2 linked regions of the Celeribacter indicus genome follow. The protein of the gene in region 1 interacts with the protein of each later gene in a pairwise test. Links are inferred from orthologs where the notes say so. Each region holds a gene or a part of one and is shown on either strand. Other genes may lie near its edges.

Region 1 (15,025 bases):
GCAACTGAGTGAGGGCTCACGCGTGAACGCTGGCCAATATATCTCCGGCGCTGGCCATCTGGTCCTGATCGCCTATGTGCTTTTCGGGGGCATGTTTCTCACGCCCGAAGAGACGCAGGACGTGGCCGTGCAGGAGGTGGATCTGATCTCGGAAGCCGAATTCGCAGCGCTCGCGGAGCGGTCCACCGCGCCCGAGACCTATGAGGAGGCGCCGGTGCTTCGGGCGCCGCCGTCCGACACCGCACCGCAGATCCGGCCCGTCCAGGAGGAGACCCCGGCGCCTGCCGCGCCGCAGCCGCCGGCCGAGACGCCGCCCGAGCCGCAGCCGGAGGTGAGCGAGGAACTGACGCCGCCCGTGGAGGTCGATCCGACCCCGCCCGCGCCGCAGACCGAGCCGGAACTGTCGCTCGAGGATCCGGGCGCAGGCGTGCCGGACCGTCCCGACAGCCGTCCGACGCCGAAACCCGTGCCGCGCATTTCCGACCAGGTGGTGACCGCGCCCGAGCCGCAGCCCCAGGTGGCGGATGCGCCCAGCGAGGCCCCTTCCGAGGAGGCCGAGACCGAGGAGATCGTGGAGGAGGTGCAGGAAGAGGCCGGGCCGCAGGAGACCACGACGGAGATCGTGACCGAGGCGGAGACGCCTTCGGGCATGTCCACCTCGCCGCGCCCGAAATCGCGCCCCGCCAATCTCGCGCAGCGGATGGCGGAGGCCGAGCGCGCGGAGGCGCCGGCGCAACCGCAGCAGCCCGCAGCGAGCGAAACCCCGCGCGAGACGCCGCGGGAGGACACATCCGACGCCGTGGCCGATGCCGCGGCGGCCGCCGCCGCGGCGCTTGCCGCGGAGAGTGCCGAGACGCCCGCCGCGCCGTCCCGCCCCGTCGGCCCGCCGCTCACGGCGGGCGAGCGGGAAGGGCTGCGTGTCGCGGTGTCGCAATGCTGGAACGTCGGGGCGATGTCCTCGGACGCGCTGCGCACGACGATCACCGTGGCCGTGTCGATGAACGAGGACGGGACGCCGCAACAGGGCTCGATCCGGCTTCTGAACCACCAGGGCGGCACCGAGGCGGGCGCGCAGAGCGCCTTCGAGGTTGCCCGTCGCGCGATTATCCGCTGTGGCGCGCGCGGTTTTCCCCTGCCGGTCGACAAGTTCGACCATTGGCGCAATATCGAAATGACGTTCGATCCCGAACAGATGAGGTATAAATGAAACGTCTGACCGCACTTGCCTGTGCCTTCGCCGCCGCGATGTCCGTCACCGCGACCGCGCCCGCCGTGGCGCAGGATCCGGGGCCGCTGCGCATCGACATCACCCGCGGCGTGATCGAGCCGCTGCCGATCGCGATTCCCGATTTCGTCGCGGAGACGCCGGAGGCCGCGCAATACGCCCGGCAGATCTCGGACGTGATTGCCGCCGATCTCGTGGGCACGGGGCTGTTCCGCGAAATCCCGCCTTCGGCCCATATCAGCCAGGTGACGAATTTCGCGGCGCCGGTGCAGTATTCCGACTGGAAGGCGATCAACGCGCAGGGGCTCGTGACGGGGGCCGTGGCGATGGGCGGCGACGGCAATCTCGTCGTCAAGTTCCGGGTCTTCGACATCTATGCCGAGGCGCCGCTGGGCGAGGGGCTGCAACTCGGCGGCTCCACCGGGAGCTGGCGGCGGATCGCGCACAAGGTCGCCGATGTCGTCTATTCGCGCATCACCGGCGAGGGCGGGTATTTCGACAGCCGCGCGGTCTTCGTCTCCCAGTCGGGGCCGAAGAACGACCGCAAGAAGCGGCTTGCCATCATGGATTACGACGGCGCGAATCTCCAGTATCTCACCGACGACAGCTATATCGTCTTCGCCCCGCGCTTCTCGCCCACCGGCAACAAGGTGCTCTACACCTCCTACGAGGCCGGGACGCCGCAGATCATGGTGCTCGACGTGGGCACGGTGACGCGCACCCGGCTTCCGGTCGCGGCCGAGGCGATCACCTTCGCGCCGCGGTTCGCACCCGACGGGCAGTCGATCGTCTATTCGCTCTCGACGGGCACGAATACCGATCTCTACCGGATGGACATCAACAGCGGCCAGATCAGCCAGCTCACCAACACGCCGGCGATCGAGACCGCGCCGAGCTTCTCGCCCGACGGCTCGCAGATCGTCTTCGAATCCGACCGCTCCGGAACGCAGCAGCTCTACATCATGCCCGCAGGCGGCGGCGAGGCGCGGCGGATCTCCTCGGGCAAGGGCCGCTACGGCACGCCGGTCTGGTCGCCGCGGGGCGATCTCATCGCCTTCACCAAGCAGAACGAGGGCCGGTTCCACATCGGCGTGATGCGCACCGACGGGTCCGAGGAACGGCTGCTGACCGCCTCCTTCCTCGACGAGGGCCCGACCTGGTCGCCCAACGGGCGCGTCATCATGTTCACCCGCGAAAGCCAGGGGACAGGCGGGGAAAGCGCGCTCTACACGGTCGATATCTCCGGCCGCAACCTCAAGCGCGTGCCGACCAATACCGGCGCCTCCGACCCCGCCTGGTCGCCGCTTCTCAAGTGATCATTCCGGCACCCTCCCCAAGCCATTGGGAGGGTGCTATAGTTTCTTCGAACCGAGCAGTTCCCGAGTTTTCTCAAAGGACGACCACATGCCGAACATCCTGACTTCCTCCGCTGCCCGTGCGCTGCTTCTCGTCGCCGCGCTGGGGCTCACCGCCTGCACCAATCCCGGCCGTTTCGGCGCCAATGGCGCGAATGGCGCCAACGGGATGAACGGGGCCAACGGCGGCATCGTTCCGGGCTCCGCGAACGATCCGCGCTCGGTGGCCTATTTCAATCAGACGGTGGGGGATCGCGTGCTCTTCGCGGTCGACCAGTCGACGCTTTCCGATCAGGCGCGCACGATCCTCGCCGGCCAGGCCCGCTGGCTTTCCGACAATCCGGGCTACACGGCGATCATCGAGGGCCATGCGGACGAACAGGGCACCCGCGACTATAACTTCGCGCTGTCGGCGCGGCGCGCGGCGGCGGTGCAGCAATATCTGATCAGCCAGGGCATCAACCCCGGCCGGCTCAAGACCATCCCCTATGGCAAGGAACGCCCGCTCGCGATCTGTTCCGACGAAAGCTGCTACAGCCAGAACCGCCGCGCGGTGACCGTGCTGGCCGCGGGCGCCGGCGTGACGTCGTGACGGAGCCCCGCCGGGAGAGAGGAGTCATGCGATGAAACGGTTGATCTTCGGAGCGGCGCTGGCCTTCGCCGTCGCGGGCGGCGGGGCGGTTGCGGCACAGGATGCGCAGACGCTCGCCGACATCCGGCAGGAGGCCTCCGTGCTCTCGGTCGAGATCGCGAAGCTCCGGCGCGAGCTGTCGACCACCGCGGCGCCCAATGCGCAATTCTCGGGCGGCTCCACGCTCGAGCGCGTGGACGCGATGGAGGCCGCGCTCGCCGCGCTGACCTCCAAGGTCGAGGCGCTCGAATTCCGGGTCGAGGCGGTGGTGAAGGACGGAACCAACCAGCTCGACGATCTGAACTTCCGGCTCTGCGAACTTGAATCGGGATGCGACGTCGGGAACCTCCCGCCGCTCACGCCGCTCGGCGGAGAGAGCGGGGCGACGGATGTCGTCCTGCCCGCGCCCGGCGCGCCCACACCCGCGCCGGCGGCGCCCGAGGGCTCGCTCGCGATGACCGAGCAGAGCGATTTCGACGCGGCGAAGGCGCTTTACGACGCCGGCAACTATCAGGAGGCGGCCGATGCCTTCGGCACCTTCGCCACCACCTACACGGGCGGCTACCTGACGGGGGAGGCGCATTACATGCGTGGCGAGGCGTTGTCGCAGCTCGGGCGGACCGCGGATGCGGCGCGTGCCTATCTCGACAGTTTCTCGGGCAGTCCCGAAGGCGATCGCGCGCCCGAGGCGCTGCGCAAGCTCGCGGGGTCGCTCGGTACGCTCGGGCAGGTCGAAAAGGCCTGCGTGATGTATAACGAGGTGCAGGCGCGCTTCCCCGGCAGCGCGACCGCGCAATCCGCGGTCACCGAGGCGCGGAGCCTCGGCTGTCAGTGACGGGCGGGCCGGCCGATGGGCGAGGTCACGGCACAACGGGCGATGCTCCGGCATTTCGTGGCGCAGGCCTTTTCCTATGACAAGCCCGACCATCTTGCCGTCGCCGTTTCCGGCGGCGGCGATTCCATTGCGCTGCTGCACCTTCTGGCGGAATGGGCCGCAGAGGAGCGCGTGCGGCTCCAGGCGGTGACGGTGGATCACGGGCTGCGCCCGGAGGCGGCGGAGGAGGCGCGTTTCGCCGCGGAGGTCGCGCAGGGGCTGAAGGTGAAGCACACGACGCTCGCCTGGGGCGGCTGGCGCGGAGAGGGCAACCTCCAGGATGCCGCCCGCCGCGCCCGCTACCGGCTCATGGCCGACTGGGCGAAGGGGCAGGGGATCGGCACCATCGCGCTCGCCCACACGGCGGACGACCAGGCGGAGACCTTCTTCATGCGCCTGTCGCGGGCCTCGGGCATCGACGGGCTCACCGGCATGCAGCGGCGGCGCATGGCGGACGGGATCGCCTGGGTCCGCCCGTTGCTGATGCAGGAGCGCGCGGAACTGCGCGCCTATCTGCGGGAGATGCGTCAGCCCTGGATCGACGATCCTTCCAACGAGGACGAGGCGTTCGACCGGGTGAAGGCGCGCCGGGCCATGGCCGCGCTCGCACCGCTCGGGATCGACGCCCATGTCGTCGGCCGGGTGATGGATCACCTCTCGCAGGTGCGCTCCGCCCTCGATTTCGCGACTCACGATCATGCGCTGTCCTGCGTGCGCGAGGATCGCGGCGACCTCATCATCGGCCGGCGCGCCTTTTCCGAGGCGGCGCCGGAGGTCAACCGCCGTCTCATCGCCCATGCGCTGCGGTGGATCGCCTCGGCGGATTACGGCCCACGCGGCATGAAGCTCCAGGAATTCCTCTCCGCGATGCTGCGCGGACGCGACGCGACGCTCCACGGTGTGCGGCTTCTGGGCGGCAAGGAGAGCTTTCGGCTGACGCGCGAACATGCCGCGGTGGCCGGGACACGGGGCGTGCCCGGCGCGCTCTGGGACGGGCGCTGGCGGATTGAAGGCGTTGAGGGCGAAGGATTAATCGTGCGTGCGCTGGGTCAGGACGGGCTTTTGCAGATCGGCGAACTGCCCGCGGACGCGCCCCCGCGCGAGACGCTGTCGGCCTCGCCGGCCGTGTTTGCCGGAAACACGCTCGTCGCGGCCCCTCTCGTCGGGTTCGGTCCCGCCACCGCACGGCTCCAGAACGGCCGCGGCGACTTTTTCACGACCCTTTTATCGCATTGAACTTGAGGCCCCGATGCCTATTTTAAGGGGAAACGCCCACGCCTGCGTGGGAGGAGACTTTTTTCGAGGAGACAACCCTTGGGTAATGCACGCAATCTCGCCTTCTGGCTTGTGCTCCTGATGCTCGTGCTCGCACTGTTCCAGGTGCTCGGCGGCAATCAGGCGTCCATGTCGTCGGAAGTCGTTCCCTACTCCGAATTCATGTCGAAGGTCGACGAGGGAACGATCACCTCGGTCGATATCGACGGGGAGCGGGTCTACTATACGGGCGAGGACAACCGCCGCAAATATACCATCAATCCCGGCGACGAGAGGCTGGTCTCCGACCTTCTCGACAATGGCGTGACGGTGCGCGGCGAGCCGCAGGAGGAAAGCGGGTTGATGCCGATCATCATTTCCTTCCTTCCGTTTCTCCTGATCATCGCGGTCTGGATCTATTTCATGAACCGGATGCAGGGCGGCGGGAAGGGCGGGGCCATGGGCTTCGGCAAGTCCCGCGCCAAGCTGCTGACCGAAAAGCACGGCCGCGTGACCTTCGACGATGTCGCCGGGATCGACGAGGCCAAGGAGGAGCTCGAGGAAATCGTCGAATTCCTGCGCAACCCGCAGAAATTCTCCGCGCTCGGCGGCAAGATCCCCAAGGGTGCGCTGCTCGTCGGTCCTCCGGGGACCGGTAAGACGCTGCTCGCGCGGGCGATCGCGGGGGAGGCGGGCGTGCCCTTCTTCACCATTTCCGGTTCGGACTTCGTCGAGATGTTCGTCGGCGTCGGCGCGAGCCGCGTGCGCGACATGTTCGAACAGGCGAAGAAGAACGCGCCCTGCATCGTCTTCATCGACGAGATCGACGCGGTCGGCCGCTCCCGCGGTGTCGGCTATGGCGGCGGCAATGACGAGCGCGAACAGACGCTGAACCAGCTCCTTGTCGAGATGGACGGCTTCGAGGCCAATGAAGGCATCATCATCGTCGCCGCGACCAACCGTCCTGACGTTCTGGACCCGGCGCTTCTGCGTCCGGGCCGGTTCGACCGTCAGGTGCAGGTGCCCAATCCGGACATCAAGGGGCGCGAGAAGATCCTCGGCGTCCATGCCCGCAAGGTGCCGCTCGGGCCGAACGTGGACCTGCGCATCATCGCGCGCGGGACGCCCGGCTTCTCGGGCGCCGATCTCGCCAACCTGGTGAACGAGGCGGCACTGATGGCGGCCCGTGTCGGACGCCGGCAGGTGACGATGGAGGATTTCGAGAACGCCAAGGACAAGGTGATGATGGGCGCGGAACGCCGCTCCATGGTCATGACCGAGGACGAGAAGAAGCTTACCGCCTATCACGAGGCGGGCCATGCGATCGTCGGCCTCAACGTCCCGCAGCACGATCCGATCCACAAGGCGACGATCATCCCGCGCGGCCGTGCGCTCGGCCTCGTGCTGTCGCTGCCGGAGCGTGACCAGCTTTCCGTGAGCTACACGAAATACACCTCGAAGATCGCGATGGCGATGGGGGGACGTGTGGCCGAGGAGCTGACTTTCGGCAAGGAAAACATCACCTCCGGCGCCTCCTCCGACATCCAGCAGGCCTCCAAGATCGCGCGCGCCATGGTGACGCAATTCGGTTTCGCCGACGAACTCGGCTATGTCGATTACGCCAATGAACAGGACAGCTACCTTGGCTCCTACGGCGGCGGGACGAACCACAGCCAGGACACGCAGAAGCTGATCGACGAGAAGGTCAAGGCGATCATCGACGAGGGCTACGAGACCGCGCGGCGGATCCTGACCGAGAAACATCAGGATCTCGAGAACCTTGCACAGGGGCTTCTGGAATACGAAACTCTCACCGGGCTCGAGATCCAGAAGGTCATCAACGGCGAACCGCTGCGCCGGGGCGACGATGACGACAACTCCTCCTCGGATACCGGCACGCCTTCGGTGACGGCAATTCCGAAGACGCGCAAGAAGCCGAAGAGCGAGGGCGGGATGGAGCCCGAGCCGACGGTGTGATCATTCGGGGCCCTTTACAATCGGGTCGAAACCGCGCTCCATCGGGGCGCGGTTTTTCTTTGGACAGGAGGCGATCATGAGCGACTGGAACCCGGCGAGATATGCGGAATTCACGGATCTGCGGCTGCGCCCCGCGCTCGATCTTCTCGGCGCGGTGGGCGAGGTGCCCGCGGGCGGCATCGTGGATCTCGGATGCGGCGCGGGCGTGGTCGGACCCTTCCTTGCCGCCCGCTTTCCGGGGCGGGAGATCGTCGGCCTCGACAGTTCTCCGGCGATGCGCGAGCAGGCGCTCGAAACCGGCACCTATGCCGAGGTCGTGCTGGACGACATCGCGACCCATGATCTCGGCTCGGGGCTCGCGCTGATCTACGCCAATGCGGCGCTCCAGTGGGTGCCGGATCATCACGCGCTGCTGCCCCGGCTCGCGCAGGCGCTCGCCCCCGGCGGCTGGCTCGCGGTGCAGATGCCCTATCAGCACGATGCGCCCTCCCATGTGCTTGCCCGTGAGGCCGCGCACCGGCTCGCGCCCGAACGCTTCCCGGATACCGAGGCCGATCCCAATGTCCTGCCGCCGCGCGTCTGTTTCGGACTGCTGACCCCCTTCGGAGAGGCGCGCGTCTGGATGACGGAATACATGCAGCCGCTCGCCCCCGCGAAGGGGCATCCGGTCCGCCGCTTCACCCAGGCGACCTACCTGCGGCCCTATCTCGATCATTTCGAGGCGACCGGTCAGGCCGTGGCCTTTCTCGCCGCCTATGACAGCGCGCTCGGCGCGGCCTATCCGCTCGACGGGGCGGGACGGGCCTGGTTTCCCTTCCGGCGGCTTTTGCTCACCCTGCGCCGGTCCTGACGCTTTCCCCGCGCCCCCGCGCATGGTAAACGCCTCGCGAAAGGATCGCCCTCTTGACCAATACGTCCCGTTACACGCCCCCCTCCGAGATCGCCACCATGACCGATCTGCGCGCGCAGATCGACCGGCTCGACACGGAGATCGTCCGCCTTCTTGCGTTCCGGCAGGCGCATATCGACCGGGCGGCGGAGCTCAAGCCCGGCGAGGGCATGCCCGCCCGGATCGAGGCGCGGGTGCATGCGGTGCTCGACAATGTCGAGGCGAAGGCGCGGGAGGCGGGATTCGATCCCGCGCTCGCCCGTGGGATGTGGGCCGAGATGATCGAAGCCATGATCGCGCGCGAGGAAGCGGTGATCGGAACGGGAGAAGAGGAATGACGGCAACCCTGATCGACGGGACGGCCTTTGCCGCCACGGTGCGGGAAAAGGTCGCGGCGCATGTCGCGCGTCTGAAGGAGGTGCAGGGCGTCACCCCCGGCCTCGCCGTGGTTCTCGTCGGCGACGATCCGGCCTCGGAGGTCTATGTCCGCTCCAAGGGCAAGCAGACCGTCGGGGTCGGCATGAATTCCTACGAACACCGGCTGCCTGCCGAGACCTCGGAGACGGAATTGCTCGATCTCATCGCGCGGCTCAACGCGGACAAGGACGTGCACGGCATCCTCGTGCAGCTTCCGCTTCCGTCGCACCTGGACGAATCGCTCGTCATCAACGCGATCGACCCGGCGAAGGACGTGGACGGCTTTCACATTTCGAACGTCGGGCGTCTGGGGACGGGGCAGAAGGCCATGGTGCCCTGCACGCCGCTCGGTTGTCTCATGATGCTGCGCGATCAGCTCGGCAACCTGTCGGGTCTGAACGCCGTGGTGATCGGGCGTTCGAACATCGTCGGCAAGCCGATGGCGCAGCTCCTCCTGGGCGACAGCTGCACGGTGACCATCGCGCATTCGCGGACGAAGGATCTGCCGGATGTGGCGCGGCGCGCCGATATCCTCGTCGCCGCGGTGGGGCGGCCGAATTTCGTTCAGGGCGACTGGATCAAGCCGGGGGCGACGGTGATCGACGTGGGCATCAACCGCATTCCCGCCCCCGAGAAGGGCGAGGGGAAGACGCGGCTGGTGGGCGATGTCGATTTCGTCGCGGCGCGCGAGGTGGCCGGGGCGATCACGCCGGTTCCGGGCGGCGTCGGGCCGATGACCATCGCCTGCCTGCTCGCGAACACGCTCACCGCCTGTTGCCGCGCGCATGGCTTTGCCGAACCCGAAGGGCTGACAGCCTGAGCCGGGCTCAGCGCGGCATCGGGAACAGGAGCGGGTGCGGACCGGTCAGCACGACCTTGGCACCCTCCCCGAACAGGGCCGATATGGCCGGGTCCGAGGTCCAGAGCCCGCCCGTATAGGCGCCGAAGGCCGGCAGGATCAGCCGCCGGGCATCGAGTGCGAAACAGGCGCGCGCGACCGCGCGGCCCGACAGCGCGATCCGTGCCTTCGGGTGGTAATGCCCGGTGATCTCGCCCGCGGCCCCGGCCTCCGCGATATGGCGGAAGGTGAGGGGGCCGACCCCGACCTCGTCGCGATGGCTGCCGCCGAGTTCCACCGGTCCGGCGTCGTGATTTCCCTCGATCCAGATCCAGTCCCGCCCGGCCTGCATCGCGGCGAGGCTGAGCCGTGCCGGCTCCGCCAGCGCATCGGCGGCGGCGAGATCGTCGAAACTGTCGCCGAGGCAGATCACCGTTTTCGGCGCGTAATGGCCGATCACGTCCCCGAGGCGGCCCAGCGTCTCCGCCGTGTCATAGGGCGGCAGCATCGTGCCGCCGCGCCGTGCGATGCGCTCTGATTTCCCCAGGTGCAGGTCCGACACGCAGAGGAGCCGTCGCGCCGGCCACCACAGGGCGCCCGAGCCGCACAGGTGCAGGACTTCGCCCGCGAAGGAGATCGCGACCTGCCTCATGTGAGCCCCGCCACCTCGAGCGCCCGCGCGGCCTCCGCGGCCAGCAGGCGTTCCGTCGCGGCGCCCTCGATGGGCACGCGCCCGACCTCGAGAAAGAGCGGCGCGGCAAGCGGGCTCACGCGGTCGAGCCGGAGGAAATCGACCTCCTCGGTGCGCGCCAGCATCTCCTCGATCCGGCCGAAGTCGACAAGCCCCTTGAGTGCCTCCTCGCGGGTGATGTCGAGCATCAGGTGGTCGGGATCGTGTTTCGTCAGCACGTCATAGAGGATGTCCGAGGAGATCGTCGTCTGGCGCCCGGATTTGCGCAGCCCCGGCAGGTTCCGCTCGATCAGCCCCGCGATGGTCGCGGAGGCCTTGAAGGTGCGTTTCATCACCGCGTTGCCCGAGAGCCAGCGGTCGAACCCCTCCGCGAGCGCCCGCGCATCGAGGAGCGGCGCGGGATCCTCGACCCGGTCGAGCCCCCAGATGAGGAGGGCGTAATCGGTGGAGACGAAGCCCATCGGCGCAAGCCCTTCCTCCTCCATCCGCTTCGTGAGCATGAGGCCGAGCGTCTGCATCGCGTTGCGTCCGGCAAAGCCGTAGACGCAGAGATGCTCGCGCCGGTCATGGGGAAAGCTCTCGATCAGCAGGCGATGGCGCGCGGGCAGGCGCGAGACCTCCGCCTGGAGCCTGAGCCAGTCGGCGGTGTGAGTAGGCAGGCGGGAGAAATCGCGCACCTCGAACATGTCGAGGATGCGGTGCGAGAGCTGCGTCGAGGTGGCGAATTTCGTGCCCATGAAGGTGGCGATCTTCGGCTTGTCCGCGGGGTTGCGGGTCACCTCGACCACCATCTCGCGCAGGCCCTCGTAGCGCACGACCTCGCCGCCCATCAGGAAGGTATCGCCGGGCGTGAGGGTGGAGGCGAAGCCTTCCTCGATCTCGCCGAGCGGCGCCCCGACCGCGCGGCCACGGCTCCTGAGCCTGACCTTGAGCTTGTCCGTCTCCATGATCGTGCCGAGGTTCATGCGGATGCGCTGGCTCGCGCGCGGATCGCGGAGCTGGTAGTTTTCCGGTGCGGTCTCCTTCAGCCGCTTCCACTGGTCGTAGGCGCGCAGCGCATAGCCGCCCGTGGCCACGAAATCGAGGCAGCGGTCGAATTCGGCGCGGGTGAGACCGGCATAGGGGCCAGCGGTGCGGATCTCGCTGTAGAGTTCGCCCGCGGTGAACGGTCCGGCGCAGGCGCGGATCAGGATATGCTGGCACAGCACGTCGCGCGGTCCCCTCGGCTGCGCTTCGCCGTCGAGTTCGCCCGCGCGCATGGCGTCGAGCGCGGCGACGCATTCGATCACCTCGAAGCGGTTGGCGGGGACGAGCCGGGCCTTGGAGGGGGCGTTGTAGCGGTGGTTCGCGCGGCCGATCCGCTGCACCAGGCGCTTGACGTTCTTCGGGGCGCCGACCTGGATCACCAGGTCCACATCGCCCCAGTCGATGCCGAGATCGAGCGAGCCCGTCGCGACCACCGCGCGCAGCCTTCCCTCCGTCATCGCGGCCTCGACCTTCTCGCGCTGTTCGCGGGCGAGCGCGCCGTGGTGGATGCCGACCGGCAGGCCGTCCTCATTGGCAAGCCAGAGATTATGAAAGAAAATCTCAGCCTGTGCGCGGGTGTTGTGGAAGATGAGCGTGGTTCTGTGGCGCTTCACCTCCTCGAGGATGGCGGGGATCGCGTATTTCGCACCGCCGCCGGACCATGGCGGCAGCTCCTCGGTCTCGAGCATCGCGATGTCGGGGGGCGGGCCGGGGTCGGCGCGGACGATCCGGGCGGGCGCAGGATGGGGGGCGAGGTAGCGGCCCATGGCGGGCACGTCCTCCACGGTCGCCGAGAGGCCGACGCGGCGCAGGCCGGGGCAGAGGGCTTCGAGCCGGGAGAGTGCGAGCATGAGTTGATCGCCGCGCTTGTTTTCGGCGAGCGCGTGGATCTCGTCCACGATGACGCGGGACAAGCCTCTGAAAATACGGTTTGAATCCGGGTAGCTGACGAGCAGGGCGAGGCTTTCGGGCGTGGTCAGCAGAATATGCGGCGGATCGGCGCGCTGGCGGCGTTTCACCCCGGCTTTCGTGTCGCCGGTGCGGTCCTCCACCCGGATCGGCAGGCCCATCTCCCCGATCGGGGTCATGAGGTTGCGGCGGATGTCATTCGCAAGCGCCTTCAGCGGGGAGATGTAGAGAGTGTGCAAACCCTGATGCGTTCCCCCGGCGAGTTCGGCCAGAGATGGCAGGAATCCTGCAAGTGTCTTGCCGCCGCCGGTGGGCGCGACGAGGAGCAGGGCCTTCTCGTCGCGTGCCGAAAACATCTCTGCCTGATGCGGATGGACCTCCCAGCCGCGGGTGGCGAACCAGTCGTCGAAAAGGGGAGGGAGGGGACTCATGCGGCACAGTATAGAGCGCGGCCGCAGGAGAACAAAGGGCGAAAATCCGGCCGATATCCGGGGTTGGATTTGCGTCGGACTTCCGTCGGGCAGGCGACCGGCCCGGATCAGTGGGCGAAATCGCTCTGCTCGACGAACATGTTGGCCCAGGCGCGGTCGATGAGGTCGGGGGTCATGCGGTAGGGAATGCCCTCGAAATCGCAGATCGACATCATCTGGTCGATCAGGAAGACCGGCTGATAATTCGCGAACGCATTGCCGATGGTCGGATACTTCCTTTTCAGCAGGTGCACGAGCGTGGCCTCGTCGAGCGGCATCCCCTTCTTGCGCGCGACCCTGGCGAAGATCTTGAGAAAGCCCTCCTGGTCCGGCCCGTCGATCCTGATCTTGTAGAAGATCCGGCGCAGCGCGGCCTGGTCGAAGATCTGGTTGGGGTGGAAGTTGGTCGAGAAGATCACCAGCGTGTCGAAGGGCACCTCGAACTTCTCGCCGGATTGCAGGGCGAGGATGTCCTTGCTCTCCTCGAGCGGCACGATCCAGCGGTTGACGAGCTTTTGCGGCGGCTCCGCCTGGCGGCCGAGGTCGTCGACGATGAAGATCCCGCCGGTGGACTTGAGTTGCAGCGGCGCCTGATAGGTGCGGGCGGTCGGGTTGTAGACGAGGTCGAGCATGTCGAGCGACAGCTCCCCGCCGGTGACCACGGAGGGCCGTTCGCAGCGGACATAGCGGCGGTCGAAGCGGTTCGCGGTCTTCCGCAGCGCGGTTGCATCGTCCTCCGCCTCCTCGCGCCGCACATGCATGAGCGGATCGTAGACGGTGATGACCGAGCCGTTGTATTCGATCGCGCGGGGCACGTAGATGAGATCCCCGAGCGCGTCGCGGATGCCGTTGGAGATGGAGGATTTGCCGTTGCCCGGCGGGCCGTACATCAGGATGGAGCGGCCGGCGCCGACGGCGGGGCCGATCTGGTCGAGCAGCGCGGGCGGCAGGATGAGATGGCCCATGGCGCGCAGGAGCGCCTCGCGCGTGATCTTCATGTTGCGCACGGACTGGCGCCGGACCTGTTCGGCATAGCGTTCGAGCGGAACGGGCATGGCGCCGTAATATTCCGATTGCGAAAGCGCATCGAGGGCGCGCGCCTTGCCGGTGTCCGAGAGGCGGAAGCCCATTTCCGAGCCGGCCCCGGCATGCAGGGTGCCGGTCGCCTCGATCAGCCCCTGTTCGCGGGCGCGGTCCACGAGATCCTGCGTGCAGGCGACCGGGAGGCAGAGCACCTCAGACAGGCGGGAGACCTGTTCGTGATGGGTGCGGAACATCGTCTTGAGGAGGATGTCGCGCATCATCACCGGTGACAGCCCCGTCTCTTCGATCCGGCGGGGGACGGGCGGGGCGGTGACGTTCGGGATCACTGGCATGTTCATGGCGGTTCCGATCCTTGCGCTTCTGCGGCGAAATGGGACGTATCCCGCGCCAGGAGGCACGATTTTCATGGTCAGAATGTGGCGAAGCTTTGCATTGTTCGGGATATCGCCATAGATTTGCGAAAAATCGAACGGGCGCACGGGCATGAGCAGAATTTCTCCCGGCCGCTACGCGGTCTTTCTGGCGGTTTCCATCCTGGTCTTCGGCGCGGCGGGGCTCGCCAAGGGCGGGCTCTATATCGGGCGGCACGAGGGCGACACGGCGCATATGATCGAGATCGTGCTGCGGATGCTCGACGGGCAGGTGCCGCATCTCGATTTCTCCACGCCCATCGGGATCTTTGCCTTCCTGCCGGTGGTGGCGGTCGCGAAAGCCGGGCTGGGCCTCGGCCAGGCCTTTGTCGCCGGGCAGATCGTCGTCGCGGTGCTGCTCGCGCCCGCGATCTGGCGGGTCGGGATCTCGCGACTCACGGGGATCGCGGCCTGGGGCTACGGGCTCGTGTCGGTGGCGATGATCCTCGCGCTGGTGCATGGCGAGGACGTGGCCGCGCTGTCGGTGTCGATGTATTACAACCGCTGGGCCTGGGCGGCGGCCTTTGCGGCGATCCTGCTCTCGCTGCTGCCGGCCGATCCGCGGCGCGAGGCGCCGGGGCTCGACGGGGTGTTCACGGGTGCGCTGCTTGCGGTGCTGGCGCTGGTCAAGCCGACCTTCTTCGTCGCCTTCGTGCTGCCGGTCGCGCTCGGCTTCATCCTGCGCGGGGCGTGGCGCAGCCTTGCGGCCGGGATCGTGACGGGGCTGGTGATCGCGGCGGCGATGGTGGCGCTTTACGGCGTCGATTTCTTCCCGGCCTATATCGCCGATCTCCTGTCGGTGACGCGGTCGGAGACGCGGGCGGCGCCCGGTGTGCCCTTCATGGAGATCCTGAACGGGCCGCGTTTCCTGATCGGGACGGTGGCGCTGCTGCTGTCGGTGATCGTGCTGCGCCAGTCGGGGCAGGGGCGGTCGGGTCTGCTCCTGCTGCTGTTCGCGCCGGGCTTTCTGTATGTCACCTACCAGAATTTCGGCAATGATCCGAAATGGCTGATG
Region 2 (15,131 bases), 2.4 Mb from region 1 along the record:
CACCCCCATGTCGGCGGTGATCAGCAGCTCCTCGAGGCTTTCGAGCATGTCATCGTCGAGCGTGCGGCGGATGACGGTCTTCGTGTCCCTCCGCCCGAGGAGCCGGCCGAGAAAGCCCGGCGTCACCGTCTCCCCGCCCTCCGCGACCACGTCCTCGACGGGCGGGATCTCGAGCGGTGCGGGCGTCACGGGCAGTTCCCGCGGCGTCTCGGGGGCGATTTCGGCGGGCCTGTCGTCAGGCATCTCCACCGGACGGGCGTCCGGGAGTTCCGTCGGCGTCGGCGGGCGCACCGGCGTGGGCTCGGGCTGCGGCTCGGGGTATGGCTGCGGCGCGGGTTCAGGCGCGGGGCGCGGCTCAGGCTCCGGCGCAGGCGGTTCAGGCGCCTCCGGTCCGGCGAGGATCTCTTCGGCGAAAGCCTCCTCGGCGCCGCTTTCCGAACCGCCTTCCCCGACGATGGCCTCCAGCCCCTCGTCGATCTTCGACGAGGTCTTCATCAGGCGATTCTTCAGTTTCGAAAAAAGCGACATGGACCCTCCGTTCGCACGTCACTTAAAGGCTCCTACCCCTGTAGGACAAGCCCCGCATGGGGCTGATAGGCGAAAAGAATGAGCAACTGGCCTGCGACATAGAACACCCAGAGCGCCCAGCTGAGCGCCCGCAGCCGCTCCGGGCGCGGCGGCGTGCGGAACAGCTTGATCCCGATCAGCAGGTCGGAGAGCAGGAAGAGCGCCACCCCCGCCGTCACCAGCGGGCGCACCGGCCACAGCCCGAGCGCCATGATGCACATCACGGTGATGATCAGCACATAGATCCGCACCGGCCACCGAAGCCGCCCGGCATGGGGCGCGAGCCAGGCTTCGGTCGAGACCGCCAGCGCCACCAGCACCGCCACCGGGAGAAGGGCCGCCGCCTGGAATTCGGGCGCGAACAGCCCGATATAGCACAGATGCCCGAGGCCGAAGGCGATCATGCCGCGCACCAGCGGCCGGTCGCCCGGATAGGAGAGAAGCACGTCACCCAGCGCGGAAAGGGCGAGCGCGAGGACCAGCAGAAGCGGGGTTTGCCAGATCCACGCCATCAGTGTAAAAAACGTGAGCGGCAGGGCCTTTACCAGGGAGCGGAGCGGTGTCGGGGCGCGTTCGGTCAATGGCAGGTAGGCCAGTGCGGAAAGCAATGCCGCCACCAATGCGAAAGTTATGCCCATGTCCCGATCTCCCGATTGTCCGACACACCCCTTCAATAGATACACTTATAGTTGAATCACTCCTACGACTTTAGTCTCACAATGAAAACCCCTCATATCGTTCGTCTTTTCGCCATGACCACACTCGCCCCGGTGGCGCTGCTCGGCCTCGGTGCCGTCTTTGGCGGGATCTGGGCGGCGGCCGGCCTTTTCTACATGACCGCGCTGGCCTATTCCTTCGATCAGCTCGTTGCCGTCGCCCGCGACCCCGCGGACCCGGAGGCGGAGTTTCCCGATGCCAACGCCCTCTCCACCCTCCTCGCGATTGCGCATTTTGCAATGCTCCCGCTCGCGGTCTGGGCGCTGTCCGGGGCGGGTCATGCGGTCTGGGAACGGCTCGTGATCTTCCTCGGCTTCGGCCTGTTCTTCGGGCAGGTGTCGAACTCGAACGCCCACGAACTCATCCACCGCGCCGACCCGACGCTCAGGCGACTCGGGACCTGGGTCTATATCACGCTCCTGTTCGGCCATCATGCAAGCGCCCATCCGCGGGTGCATCACCGCTATGCCGCCTCGCCGGAGGATCCGAATTCCGCCCCGCTCGGGATGAGCTACTACCGCTTCCTGCCGCGCGCCTGGTGGGGGTCGTTCCGCGCCGGCCTGCGGGCCGAAAACGCCCTCCGCGCGCGGGGCCGGTCCGACGACCTGCATCCCTACGCGCTCTATCTCGGCGGCGCGCTCGCCTGTCTCCTGCTCGCCCTCGTCATCGGCGGCGCGGCCGGGCTGACCGCCTATGTCCTGCTCGCCGGCTACGCCTCCGCACAGCTCCTTCTCTCCGACTACGTCCAGCATTACGGGCTGCGCCGCCGGGAAATCGCGCCAGGCAGATACGCCCCCGTCGGCCCTGCCCACAGCTGGAACAGTCCGCAATGGTTCACCTCGCTGCTCATGCTCAACGCGCCGCGCCATTCCGACCACCACGCCCATCCGATGAAGCCCTACGTCGCGCTGGAGCTCACGCCGGAGATGCCGCTGCTGCCGCGCTCGCTGCCGGCGATGGCGACGCTCGCCCTCGTCCCGCGCCTCTGGTTCCGGGTGATGGACAGGCGGGTGGCACGCGTCGCCTCCGTCACGGAAACGACATGAGCCTCCGGCGGGATTGTGAATGGAGCGACTCGCCGCGCTATGGCATGGTCCGCGCCATGAAAATGCCGCTCGCCCTCCTGACCTCGGTCCTGCTCGCCGCCCCCCTCCTCGCCGATCCGCTCACCGGCGCGGAATTCGAGGCCTATACGGAGGGCAAGACCCTCACCTTCGCCGAAAGCGGACAGCCCTACGGGACCGAACAATACCTGCCCGGAAAGCGGGTGCGCTGGGCCTTCGACGAGGACACCTGCAAGGACGGGATCTGGTACGAGCAGGGGGAGAACATCTGCTTTCTCTACGAGGACGGCACACCGCCGCAATGCTGGCAGTTCTTCATGGAACAGGACAAGCTGCGCGCGGTGTTCCAGGGAGAGAGCGGCACGGAGCTCTACGAGGCCTGGGCCAGCGACGGCCCGCTCTCCTGCATGGGACCGCAGATCGGCGTGTGACCGCGCCCGCTCCGGTCGACACCGCGGCAGCGACCGCCGCGCTCAGAACAGGCTGCCCTGATCCGGCCCGTCCCCGCCCGCGGATCTGCCCCCCCGCTTCGCAGGGGCCGCCGCCACGCCGCCGCCGATCCGCACGCGCCCGTCGGCAAACTGGACCTCGTGCATCCGCGCCGCCTCCTTCGCGGAGGTGATCACCCCGCCCGCGGCATCCCGGACCACGGCATAGCCACGCTCGAGCGTCTTCTCGTAGGACAGCGCCTCCAGAAGCCCCGCCCGGCGCTCGAAATCCGCGCGCCAGCGCTGGCCCTGCGCCGTCGCGGCCCGCGCGAAACGCGCCGAAAGCTGCGTCAGATCGCGGCGCGCCTCCGCGGATTTGCGCGCCACCGTCGCGGGCGCGAGCCGCCCCGAAAGCCGGTCGAGGTCGCGCCTGTGCTGCCCCGTGCCGCGGGCGAGCGCCGGCGCGAGCCGCGCGCCGCAGCTCGCGAGGCGATCGCGCCGGGTCTCCAGCCGGCCGCGCAGCAGGCTCGGGCGCAGCACCGTGGACACTTCGGACAGGTGGAGCCGCCGCCGCTGCACTCCGCCCACCAGCGCCTGACCGAGCCGTGCCTCCGCCTGGTCGACCCTCTGGCGCGGCCCGTCGAGCAGGCGCTCCTTCTGCGGCATCGCGCGGGACAGGTCGCGCAGGCGCTGGCGGCGCATCTCCACCGCGGCGACGAGGGCACGCTCCATCCGGGCGCGCAACTCCTGCACCGTCACCCAGAGCTCGCGGCGCACCGGCACCGCCATCTCCGCCGCCGCGGTCGGCGTCGGCGCGCGCCGGTCGGCGGCAAAGTCGATGAGCGTGGTGTCGGTCTCATGCCCCACCGCCGAGATCAGCGGGATTTCCGAGGCCGCGGCGGCACGCACCACGATCTCCTCGTTGAACCCCCAGAGATCCTCGACCGAGCCGCCGCCACGGGCGACGATGATCAGATCGGGCCGCGGGATCGCTCCGCCCTCGGGCAGGGCATTGAACCCGCGGATGCCGTTCGCCACCTCCTGCGCGCATCTCTGCCCCTGCACCGCCACCGGCCAGATCAGGACGTGACGCGGGAAACGGTCGCGCAGCCGGTGGAGAATGTCGCGGATCACCGCGCCGGAGGGCGAGGTCACCACCCCGATCACCCGCGGCAGATAGGGAAGCGGCCGCTTGCGGGCGGCCTCGAACAGCCCCTCCGCGGCCAGCATCTTCTTGCGCTTCTCGAGCATCGCCATGAGCGCGCCCGCCCCCGCAGGCTCCAGGTTGTCGACGATGATCTGATAGCGCGAGCCGCCGGGAAAGGTCGTCATCCGCCCCGTCGCGACGACCTCCATCCCCTCCTCGGGCTGGACCTCCATCCGCGCGACCTGCCCCTTCCAGCTCACCGCGTTGATGACGCATCTGTCGTCCTTGAGATCGAAATAGAGATGGCCCGAGCGCGGGCGCGACACCCGCCCCACCTCGGCGCGGACCCGGACATAGCCGAATTCGCCCTCGATCAGTGCCTTCACCGCGCCCGAGAGCTCGGACACGGTGAATTCCGGCGCGTTCGATACGCCCTGCGGGCCGTCATCCTCGAAAAGGTCGGACATGCTGGGTCTCCGGCTGCTGCTCATGCTTGTGTCGTCTCGGGTCACACCCTAAAACGCGCCAAACCGGATTGAAAGCGGGAGTGGCGCGATGAATATTCTGATCCTCGGCAGCGGCGGGCGCGAGCATGCGCTGGCCTGGGCGGTGATGCAGAACCCGAAATGCGACAAGCTGATCGTCGCACCGGGCAATGCCGGGATCGCGGCCATCGCCGAATGCGCGACGCTCGACATCGAGGACGGCCCCACCGTCGTCTCCTTCGTCGAGGAAAATGCCATCGACTTCGTCATCATCGGCCCCGAGGCGCCCCTCGCCGCCGGGGTCGCCGACGACCTGCGCGCCGCCGGCATCCTGACCTTCGGCCCGTCGAAGGCGGCGGCCCGGCTCGAGGCGTCCAAGGGCTTCACCAAGGAGATCTGCGACGCCTGCGGCGCCCCCACCGCGGGCTACGCCCGCTTCGACGATGCGGAGAGGGCAAAGGCCCATATCCGCGCCCAGGGCGCCCCGATCGTGGTCAAGGCCGACGGGCTGGCCGCCGGCAAGGGCGTGATCGTCGCGATGGACGAGGCCACCGCCCTCGCCGCCGTCGACGACATGTTCGCCGGTGCCTTCGGCGGCGCGGGCGCCGAGGTGGTGATCGAGGAATTCATGGAGGGCGAAGAGGCCTCCTGGTTCGTCCTCTGCGACGGGGAGAACGTGCTGCCCATCGGCACCGCGCAGGACCACAAGCGCGTGGGCGACGGCGACACCGGCCCCAACACCGGCGGCATGGGCGCCTATTCCCCGGCGCCGGTGATGACCGGGGCGGTCATCGAAAAGGCGATGGAGGAGATCGTCAGGCCAACCGTGGCGGAAATGGCCAGGCGCGGAACGCCCTACCAGGGCGTGCTCTACGCCGGCTTCATGATCGAGGACGGACAGCCGCGCCTCGTCGAATACAATTGCCGTTTCGGCGATCCGGAATGCCAGGTGCTGATGATGCGGCTCGGCGCACAGGCGCTCGACCTGATGCTCGCCACCGCCGAAGGCACCCTCGACCAGGCGCGGGTGAACTGGGCCGACGACCATGCGATGACCGTGGTGATGGCCGCGAAGGGCTATCCCGGCGCCTATGAGAAAGGCACCGTGATCCGCGGCCTCGACGCGCTGCCGGAAGACAGCCGCGCCATGGTCTTCCACGCCGGCACCGCGGAGAAGGACGGCCGGATCGTCGCGGCCGGCGGACGGGTGCTCAACGTCACCGCCCGCGGCGACAGCCTCGCCGAGGCGCGCGACCGCGCCTATGCGATGATCGAAAAGATCGACTGGCCCGAAGGGTTCAACCGCTCCGATATCGGCTGGCGCGCGCTCGGGTGAGTATTTCCGGCAGCAAAAAGCCGCAGGAATCGCGTTCCCGTTAAGAAAGCGTTCATCACGGCATGGCATAAGGGAGCTGCGAAAGGCACCGCTGGCTCGAATGGCCCTCCGGATTTGGACCTTGCGGCGCACAGCCCTTGCCGGGGCGCTCGCGACGAAACGAAGGCGCGCTCGAACGGCGCGCCTTTTTCCTTGCCCGCCCCTCGCCGGCGGCCTGCTTCATCTGCTCGCAAATATCCTCGGGGGGTGAACGGGCCGCAGGCCCGGAGGGGGCGCGAGCGCCCCCTGCCCGGTCTCAGCCCATGCGCTCGGAGGCATAGGAGCCGGGGCTCGCCGGGAAGACCACGGTCTTGTTGCCGTTGATGAAGACCCGGTGGTGGATATGCGCGTGGATCGCGCGGGAGAGGACCTGCGCCTCGACATCGCGGCCGAGGGAGACGTAATCCTCCGCGCTCTGCGCATGGGTCACGCGGATCGTGTCCTGTTCGATGATCGGGCCTTCGTCGAGATCGGCGGTGACGTAATGCGCCGTCGCGCCGATCAGCTTCACGCCGCGTTCGAAGGCCTGCCTGTAGGGATTCGCTCCCTTGAAGGACGGCAGGAAGGAATGGTGGATGTTGATGATCCGGCCCGACATCTTCTGGCACAGCCTGTCGGAGAGGACCTGCATGTAGCGCGCCAGCACCATGAGTTCCGCGCCGCTCTCCTCGACGATCTCGAGCAGCCGCGCCTCCGCCGCCGGCTTGTTCTCCTTGGTCACGCGGACGTGGTGGAAGGGGATGTCGTGGTTCACCACGAGCTTCTGGTAGTCCATGTGGTTGGACACGACCGCCACGATGTCGATCGGCAGGGCGCCGATGCGCCAGCGGTAGAGCAGGTCGTTGAGGCAATGGCCGAAGCGGGAGACCAGGATCACGACCTTCATCTTCCGCGCCTCGTCGTGCACCGTCCAGACCATGTCGAGCGCCCTGGCCACGGGAGCGAAGCCGGTGTCGATCTCCGCCTGGCTCAGCCCGGTCTCGGAGGCGAAGCTCACGCGCATGAAGAACATCCCCGTCGCCGGATCATCGAATTGCGCGCTGTCGGTGATGTTGCAGCCGAGCTCGGCGAGCTTGCCGGAGATGGCGGCGACGATGCCGCGGCGGGAGGGACAGGTGACGGTGAGGACGTGGGACGACATATCGGGCCTTCGCGTTATCGGTACGGCGCGCAGTCTTGCTCCCGGCACGCGCCGCGCGCCAGAGCGAAAACGACAGGAATGACGGGAAGTTGCGGCGCGATCAGGAACGGAAGTTTCCGAAAGGCGTCACCTGCACAGGAGATGCGGCGCGAAGGTCGCAGGTCGCGGCCGCGTGGCGGCGGGCCCCCTCCACAAGCCGCGTCCCGCCGTCGGTCCCGGTGCCGCCGGGGTGGCGGTTTCCGGAGCCGCGGCGCCCTGTCAGATCTGTTTTTCCGGCATGTTGACCACGAGCCCGTCCAGCGCCTCGGTCACCTTGATCTGGCAGGTCAGGCGCGAGCGCACCGGATCGGGTTCGAAGGCGAAATCGAGCATATCCTCTTCCATCGGGTCGCGCTCGGGGAGTTTGTCGACCCAGTCGGGGGCGACGTAGACATGGCAGGTCGAACAGGCACAGGCCCCGCCGCAATCGGCGTCGATGCCGGGAATGCCGTTGTCGCGCGCGCCTTCCATCACGGTGCTGCCCACCGGCACGTCCACCACATGTTCGGTGCCGCCAAACTCGATATAGGTGATCTTGACCATTCTCTCGTCCTTCCGCTCTGATCCCGGAGCCATCCCTGACAGGCTTAGCTTGGCTGCGTTGCAGAGAAAAGAGCGTTCTGGCGGCGTCCGGCGGAGCGGATTGCCGCGCAGGGCGCCGCGGAATCCCTTGGAATTCCGCGTGTTCGCGGTAGAGTTGCCGAAAGCGCCCGGAAGGGATGCAGAGGGCGGCAAGGACCGGACGGGCAGATGAAGGCAACAGGCCGCGGGGCGGCGGGGATGTTCTGGATGGCGGCGCTGCTGTCGACCGGGTGCCAGATGGGCACGCCGGCGGACCCGGCGATGCGCGCGCCCGAGGCCGCGGGGGCGGATCCGGCGGTCTGCCATGCCCGCCACGTCACCCCCGCGGTGATCGAGACCGTCACCGAACAGGTGCTCGCGCAGCCGCCGCGCCTCGCCGGCGACGGCAGCGTCGTCCGCCCGGCCGTCTATCGCACGGAAACCCGGCAGGAGATCGTGCGGGAACGGCAGGAGCTGCGGTTCGAGGCGCTCTGCGCGGAAGAGCTGACGCCGGAATTCGTCGCCTCGCTCCAGCGTGCGCTCGCCGTGCGCGGCCATTTCACGGGGCCGGTCACCGGGCGGCTCGACCGCGCCACGCGGCGCGCCCTGCGCGCCTATCAGAAGGAGCAGGGCCTGGACAGCGAGATCCTGTCGCTTGCCGCCGCGCGCCGGCTGGGGCTGAAGGAAGTGCCGCGGGAGGGCTGAGCCGGCTTCGGCCGGGCGCCCTGCCTCGCCCTCCGCCCGCCGACCACACGGAAAAAGGCGGCCCGAAGGCCGCCTTCCGAGAGGGTTGGGTTCGCTCAGGGCTGCGTCACTCCTCCGCGACACCGAGCGCGACGAAACGCGGCTCGCCCGCGCGCCGCACGAGCAGCAGCACCGTCTTGCGCCCGGCCTCGCGCGCCTCGTCGACCCGCGATTGCAGATCGGCGACCGTCGCCACCTTCTGCTGGCCGGCCTCGGTGATCACGTCGCCCGCACGCAGGCCCTTGGTGAAGGCTTCCGAGCTCTCGTCCACCTCGACCACGGCAAGCCCGTCGGTCCCCGCGGAGATGCCCAGCTCCTCGCGCAGCGTCTCGTCGAGCGGCTGGAGCGTCAGCCCCATCATCTGCGAGGTCTCGGGCGATTGCTGTCCGCCGTCCTCGTCGGTCGGGAAGGCCACATTCTCGGCCTCCTCGCGACGGCCGAGCGTGACCATCAGCGTCTGCGTCTTGCCATCGCGGAAGACGACGATGCGCACCGCCTTGCCCACCTCGGTATTGCCGACGGTGCGGACGAGTTCGCGCGTGTCGGCCACGTCGGTGCCGTCGAAGGACATGATCACGTCGCCGCTTTCGATGCCGGCCTCCTTCGACGGGCCCTCGGGCACGTCGGTGACGAGGGCGCCGCGCGCCTGCTCGAGCCCCATCGCCTCGGCCACATCGGGCGTCACGTCCTGGATGCGCACGCCGAGCCAGCCGCGGCGGGTCTCGCCGAATTCCTTGAGCTGGTCGACGACGCGGGTCACGACGTTGGAGGCCATGGAGAAGCCGATGCCGATCGACCCGCCGTTGGGCGAGAGGATCGCGGTGTTCACGCCGATCACCTCGCCGTCCATGTTGAACAGCGGTCCGCCGGAGTTGCCGCGGTTGATCGCCGCGTCGGTCTGGATGTAGTCGTCATAGGCACCCGACAGCGCCCGGCCGCGTTGCGAGACGATCCCGGCAGAGACGGAGAAGCCCTGTCCGAGCGGGTTGCCCATGGCCATCACCCAGTCGCCCACCCGCGCCGCGTCGCTGTCGCCGAAGGGCACGAACGGGAGGGGCTCCTCGCTTTCCACCTTGAGAACCGCGATGTCGGTCTTCGGATCGGTACCGACGAGCTCCGCGGCGAGTGTGCCGCCCTCGAAGAACTCGATCTCGATCTCGTCGGCCCCGTCGATGACGTGGTTGTTCGTCACGATGTAGCCGTCTTCCGAGATCACGAAGCCCGAGCCGAGCGCCTGGGAGCGGCGCGGTCCGTGCGGTCCCTGGCCGTTGCGGTCCATGAAATCGCGGAAGAAATCCTCGAAGGGAGAGCCTTCGGGCACGATCGGCTGCTGGTCGGTCGTCGCCTCGACCACGGTCGTGGTGGTGATGTTGACCACGGCGGGGCTCACCTTGTCGGCGAGATCGGCAAAGGTCTCCGGCGCGCCGCGCGCCTCGGCGGAAACGGCCTGGAAGAGCAATGCGGCCGTCGCCAGAAGGGCGAGGCACATCGCACGGAAATCGACGCGGGAGCCAGCCGTGTCGGAAGAGAAGGCGCGAGCCTGTATCATGGGTAAGTCATCCTCCGTCTGAAGCGCCGCGGGCTCAGGTCCGGGACCGGCGTGAGCGCGGCGCGAGATGTGCGTTTTCTGGTATCCCGGCCGCCGCAGGCGCACAACTCAATGTCGGTCGCAACCAGTCAACAGCATGTGAGGGCGGTGTGACAAGGAGAAAGCCTGACACAACTCTCACAGCGCGGTGAAACAGGGCGCGGATGCCGCGCCCCGGATGCGCCGCGCCGGGTCTGGTCGGGTGCCGCGATCCGGTGCGGGGCAGCGTCCGGGAGCGTCCGAAACAACGGCGGATATGAGACAGGGGCCACGCCGTTCCCGGCTGTCGCGCGCGGGGCCGGCGCCGTGAGCCGGCGTTCTTCCGGGGGCGTTCGGCCTCGACGATGGCGACCTTGCACCGGACCGACGGGCCGCCCCGCCGGGAGATCAAAGCGGGAGGCCGACAAACCCCCGCGCCAGGGCGATCAGCACCACCCCGAGCGCGAGCGCCGCCAGTCCCAGCACGCGCCGGCGCGCGGGCGGGAGGGCGGCGACGGCGCGCACCAGATCCTCCATGCGGGAAGGGGCCAGCGCCAGCGCCAGCCCCTCCACACAGAGAACCAGTCCGATCGCGAGGATCAGGAAGCCCATGGGATCACTGATCCGCCGCCGGCGTCTGCGGCGCCGCAGGCTGCGGCGCGGTCGCAGGGGCGGCCCCGCGGCCCTGATCGGAGGACAGGTAGTCGAAGAACTCGCTGTCCGGGGAGATCACCAGCGTGGTGTTCTCGCCCCTCAGACCGGCGCGATAGGCGTTCAGCGAGCGGTAGAACTCGAAGAATTCCGGATCGGCGCCATAGGCCTCCGCGAAGATGCGGTTCTTTTCCGCATCCGCCTCACCGCGCGTGATCTCCGCCTGCCGGCGCGCGTCGGATTCGAGCTCGACCACGGTCCGGTCGGCCTGCGCCCGGACGCGCTGCGCGGCCTCTTCGCCGCGGGCGCGTTCGTCCGCCGCCTCGCGTTCGCGTTCCGCCCGCATCCGCGCGAAGGTCGCGTCGAGGTTCTGTTCGGGCAGGTTGGTCTGCTTCAGGCGCACGTCGAGCACCTCGATGCCGAGCACCTCGCCGCGGGCACGCGACTGTTCGGTGATCGTCTGCATGAGACGGGCGCGTTCGGAGGAGAGGATCGTGTTCGAGGTCACCCCGTCGGCGCCGAGCACCGCGCGGATCCGGTCGATCAGGATGCCCTCGAGATCGCTCTCGGCCCTGGCGATGCCGCCGGTCGAGACCGCCTGGCGGAAGCGCACGACATCCGCGATGCGGTAGCGCGCGAAGGCGTCCACCACGAGGCGGCGGTCGTCGGAGGGCGTGACCTCGGTCGGAGAGGTGTCGAGCGACAGGATGCGGTCGTCGTAATAGACGACCTCCTGGATGAACGGGATCTTGAAGGCGAGCCCCGGCTCCTCCTTCACGGCCTTGATCTGGCCGAATTGCAGCACGAGCGCCTTCTGGCGTTCGTCCACGACGAAGAGCGAGGACAGCACGAGCACCAGCGCCACCACGATCACCGCGACAAGAATCGGAAGTTTCCGCATCAGTTCGATCCTCCGTTCGTCGTCCCGCCGGAGCGGCGCAGCTCGTTGAGCGGCAGATAGGGCACGACGCCCTGCCCGCCTGCGGCGCCCTCGTCGATGATGATCTTGTCGAGATCGCCATAGACCTCCTCGATCGTCTCCAGATAGAGGCGCTTGCGCGTCACCGCGGGAGCCTGGCTGTATTCCTCGAGCACGGCGCTGAAGCGCGAAGCCTCACCCTGCGCCCGGTTGATCGTCTGGGCGCGGTAGCCCTCCGCCTCCTCGAGGATCTGTGCCGCGGACCCGCGCGCACGGGCGAGCACCGTGTTGGCATAGGCATCGGCCTGGCGTTCGAGCCGGTCGCGTTCCTGTTCGGCCGCCTGGACCTCGCGGAAGGCGTCGATCACCTCGCGCGGCGGGTCGGCCTTGTCGAGGTTGACGCGCACGATGTTGATGCCCGCGTCGAGGCCGTCGAGCGTGCTCTGGATCAGGCTCTTGGCCGTGTCGGAGATCAGCCCGCGGTCGCGGTTGAGGATCGGCGCGAGTTCCGAGGCGGCGATGATCTCCCGCATCGAGGATTCGGAGACCGCCTGAACCGTCTCGCGCGGCTCCGCGAGGTTGAAGAGATATTTCGCCGGGTCGTTGATGTTCCAGACCACCTGGAAGTCGATGTCGACGATGTTCTCGTCGGTGGTGAGCATCAGCCCGCTGTCCGCGCCCCCGGAGGCGACGCCGATATTCTCGGTCCGCTGCCCGGTCACCAGCACCTTTTCATAGCTCACCAGCGGCCAGGGCGCGAAGTTCAGGCCCGGATTGCCGATCTTGTAGAATTCGCCGAGGAAAAGCTCCACGGACTGTTCCTCGGGCTTCACCGTGTAGAAGGAGGAAAACGCCCAGAGGCCGACGGCGATCACCACGCCAAGGGCGACCGTGCCCTTCGACAGGCCCGGCCCCTCGCCGCGCGGACCGCGCGGGCCGCCGCCGTTCTGGCCGCCCTTGCCGCCCATCAGGACCTTGAGATATTCATTGCCCTTCGACAGCATCTCGTCGATTTCGGGGATCTGCGGCTGGTCGCCGGGGCGCCGGCCGTTGCCGCCGCGCCCGCTGCCACCGCGCTTGTCGCCGCCGCCCGGACCGGACGGACGATTGCCACCGCCCCCGCTCCCCCAGGGACCGCCATTGTTGCTGGCCATTAAGGTCTGTTCCTCTCTCGTATGGGTCTGGCCCGGCGGAGGTTCCCGTCGGGCCAAGGCTCGTCTGTAACCTGTTCGTTTTGACGCCGGGTTTCAAGAGCGCGCCTCCGCCGGGGCGGCGGCGGCGTGTCACTTGTGCACGCGCGTCGGCTCCTTCATCAGGACGATCTCTTCGGCCATGGTCGGATGCACGGCCACGGTGGCGTCGAAATCCTCCTTGGTCGCGCCCATCTTCACCGCGACCCCGGCGAGCTGGATCATCTCTCCCGCCTGGGGTGCGACGATATGACAACCCAGCACCTTGCGGCTCTCCCGGCAGACGATGAGCTTGAACATCACCCGGTGGTTCTTTTCGATGAAGGCGTTCTGCATCGGGCGGAAGGCCGCGGAATAGACCTCGACCGGACGTTCCGCGCGCGCCTGTTCCTCCGTCATCCCCACGGCGCCGTATTCCGGCTGGGTGAAGATGGCAGAGGGCACACAGGCATGGTCGGCCTTCGTCGGGATACCGCCGAACACGGTCTCGTGGAAGGCCACGGCCTCCCGGATCGCGACGGGCGTGAGCTGGATCCGGTCGGTCACGTCGCCCACGGCGAAGATCGAGGGCACGTTGGTCTGGGAATAGTCGTCCACCAGCACCTCGCCCATCCGCCCGAGTTTCACCCCCGCCTCCTCGAGGCCGAGGCCCTTCGTCGCGGGTTTGCGCCCGGTCGCGTAGAGCACCACGTCGAACACCGCCTCGCGCCCGTCCGTCGCCTTCACCCAGATGCCGTCCTCCCGCTTCTCGAGCCGTTCGACATCAGTGCCGACATGGAGCGCGACCCCCTGCTCGCTGATCAGCTCCGCGATATGCCCGCGCGCCTCGTCGTCGAAGCCCCGCAGGATCTGCGCGCCGCGGTAATATTGCGTCGTCTCCGCCCCCAGGCCGTTGAAGATACAGGCGAATTCGCAGGCGATATAGCCGCCGCCGACGATCAGGATGCGCCTGGGCATCTCCGGGATGTCGAAGATCTCGTTCGAGGTGATCGCATGTTCGATCCCCGGCACCGTGTCGGGCAGGAAGGGCTTGCCGCCCACCGCGACGAGGATGTGCTTCGCGGTCTTCTCCGTCCCGTCGGCGAGCACGACCGTATGCGGATCCTTCACCGTCGCGCGCTGGTGCAGGATCTCGACCCCCGCATTTTCCGCGTTGCGCGTATAGATCCCCTCGAGGCGCGACAGCTCCGCCTGGAGCTTCTGCTGGAAGGCCGGCCAGTCGAAGGCACCGATGCGGATGTCCCAGCCGTATTTCTTTCCGTCCTCGGCATGGCCCGAGAACTGCGAGGCGAAGACCATCAGCTTCTTGGGCACGCAGCCCCGTATGACGCAGGTGCCGCCCATGCGGAACTCCTCCGCCATCGCGACCTTCCTGCCGCCCGCCGCCGTCAGCCGCGCCGCGCGCACGCCGCCCGAGCCGCCGCCGATCACGAAGAGATCATAGTCGAAATCCATCAGTTCCGCCCTTCCGGAAGAAGTCCAAAGTCGCGCACAGGTGTAGAGGGTCGCGCCGCAAAGGAAAACCCCGCGCAGGCGCACGGGCGGTCCGCGTTTCCGGTCCGCCCCGGCTCAGTCGAGATCGGAGAAGATGTTGTCGCTTTCCGCGAAGTCCACGCGCTCCTCGGTCTCCTCGCCGGAGACGACGTCCCGCGTGCTCACCCGCCCGTCGCCATGGCCGATGATGACCTTGTCGCAGATGTCGATGAACAGCCCGTTCTCCACCACGCCGGGGATCTGGTTGAGCACCAGCGCGAGCTGGCGCGCATTGCCGATCCGCTGGAGATGCAGGTCGATGATGTGGTTGCCCTCGTCGGTGACGAAAGGCACCTCTCCGTTCATCCGGAGCGTCGAATGCTGCCCGAGGACGTCCATGGACACGAGCGTCTCCTCGACGAGCGCCTTCGTCGTCTGCCAGCCGAAGGGGATCACCTCGACCGGCAGCGGGAAGGCCCCCAGGGTCTCGACCTGCTTGGACACGTCGGTGATCACGATCATCTGGTCGGAGGCGGTCGCGACGATCTTTTCCTGCAACAGCGCGCCGCCGCCGCCCTTGATGAGGTTGAGTTCGGCATCGAATTCATCCGCCCCGTCGATGGTGAGGTCGAGCCATTTCGCCTCATCGAGCGAAACCACCTCGATCCCCTGCTGGCGCGCCAGTTCCGCGGTGCGGCCCGAGGTCGGGACGCCGAGCACCTTCAGCCCGCCCTCGCGCACCATCTCGCCGAGGCAACGCACCATCCAGGCGGCGGTGGACCCCGTGCCGAGCCCGAGCTTCATCCCGTCCTCGACGAATTCCACCGCCTTCCGGGCGGCGACGAATTTCGCGGTGTCGATCGGCGAAAGAGTGTCGGACATGGTGGCAGTCCCCGTGAGCGTTAGGGCAAGAATATGGTGGCACAGATGCTGCGCCGCTTATAGGGAGGAGGCGCCGTCTTGGATAGGCCAAATGCGAGAGTCGGTGGACGCCGGCCGCACGCGGCGTAGATCATGACGCGACAGGAACCGGGCGGGATCGCACAGATGAACGGACAGACCA

What was found.
Region 2: the proteins of ftsH (region 1) and hflC interact in binary tests that used the Escherichia coli proteins (3 or more experiments, as listed by UniProt). The link is inferred for Celeribacter indicus from one-to-one orthologs.

The regions. Positions count from the first base shown.
Region 1 is NZ_CP004393.1:1,190,799-1,205,823, forward strand. What follows is about bases 4,964-7,857. They hold ftsH (ATP-dependent zinc metalloprotease FtsH), read left to right. Parts: upstream 4,964-5,399; coding sequence 5,400-7,316; downstream 7,317-7,857. Other genes in these bases: tilS (tRNA lysidine(34) synthetase TilS), read left to right, coding at 4,964-5,321; P73_RS06080 (methyltransferase domain-containing protein), read left to right, coding at 7,393-7,857. In the rest of the region: protein TolR, read left to right, coding at 1-8; P73_RS06050 (hypothetical protein), read left to right, coding at 23-1,207; Tol-Pal system beta propeller repeat protein TolB, read left to right, coding at 1,204-2,541; peptidoglycan-associated lipoprotein Pal, read left to right, coding at 2,630-3,172; tol-pal system protein YbgF, read left to right, coding at 3,204-4,046; more of tilS, read left to right, coding at 4,062-4,963; more of P73_RS06080, read left to right, coding at 7,858-8,166; P73_RS06085 (chorismate mutase), read left to right, coding at 8,220-8,543; bifunctional methylenetetrahydrofolate dehydrogenase/methenyltetrahydrofolate cyclohydrolase FolD, read left to right, coding at 8,540-9,442; ligase-associated DNA damage response endonuclease PdeM, read right to left, coding at 9,450-10,112; P73_RS06100 (ligase-associated DNA damage response DEXH box helicase), read right to left, coding at 10,109-12,517; P73_RS06105 (P-loop NTPase family protein), read right to left, coding at 12,625-13,938; P73_RS06110 (hypothetical protein), read left to right, coding at 14,084-15,025. UniProt on the Escherichia coli protein: Acts as a processive, ATP-dependent zinc metallopeptidase for both cytoplasmic and membrane proteins. Plays a role in the quality control of integral membrane proteins.
Region 2 is NZ_CP004393.1:3,568,995-3,584,125, forward strand. The notes cover bases 9,420-12,419. They hold hflC (protease modulator HflC), read right to left. Parts: upstream 11,388-12,419; coding sequence 10,452-11,387; downstream 9,420-10,451. Other genes in these bases: P73_RS17650 (Do family serine endopeptidase), read right to left, coding at 9,420-9,757; P73_RS17655 (DUF2065 domain-containing protein), read right to left, coding at 10,244-10,447; hflK (FtsH protease activity modulator HflK), read right to left, coding at 11,387-12,419. In the rest of the region: signal recognition particle-docking protein FtsY, read right to left, coding at 1-528; P73_RS17610 (lysoplasmalogenase), read right to left, coding at 561-1,205; P73_RS17615 (alkane 1-monooxygenase), read left to right, coding at 1,287-2,330; P73_RS17620 (hypothetical protein), read left to right, coding at 2,327-2,779; xseA (exodeoxyribonuclease VII large subunit), read right to left, coding at 2,822-4,390; purD (phosphoribosylamine--glycine ligase), read left to right, coding at 4,479-5,744; purU (formyltetrahydrofolate deformylase), read right to left, coding at 6,040-6,924; P73_RS17640 (2Fe-2S iron-sulfur cluster-binding protein), read right to left, coding at 7,183-7,506; P73_RS17645 (peptidoglycan-binding domain-containing protein), read left to right, coding at 7,714-8,229; more of P73_RS17650, read right to left, coding at 8,336-9,419; more of hflK, read right to left, coding at 12,420-12,559; gor (glutathione-disulfide reductase), read right to left, coding at 12,689-14,050; ribose-5-phosphate isomerase RpiA, read right to left, coding at 14,165-14,950; P73_RS17680 (YbaN family protein), read left to right, coding at 15,083-15,131.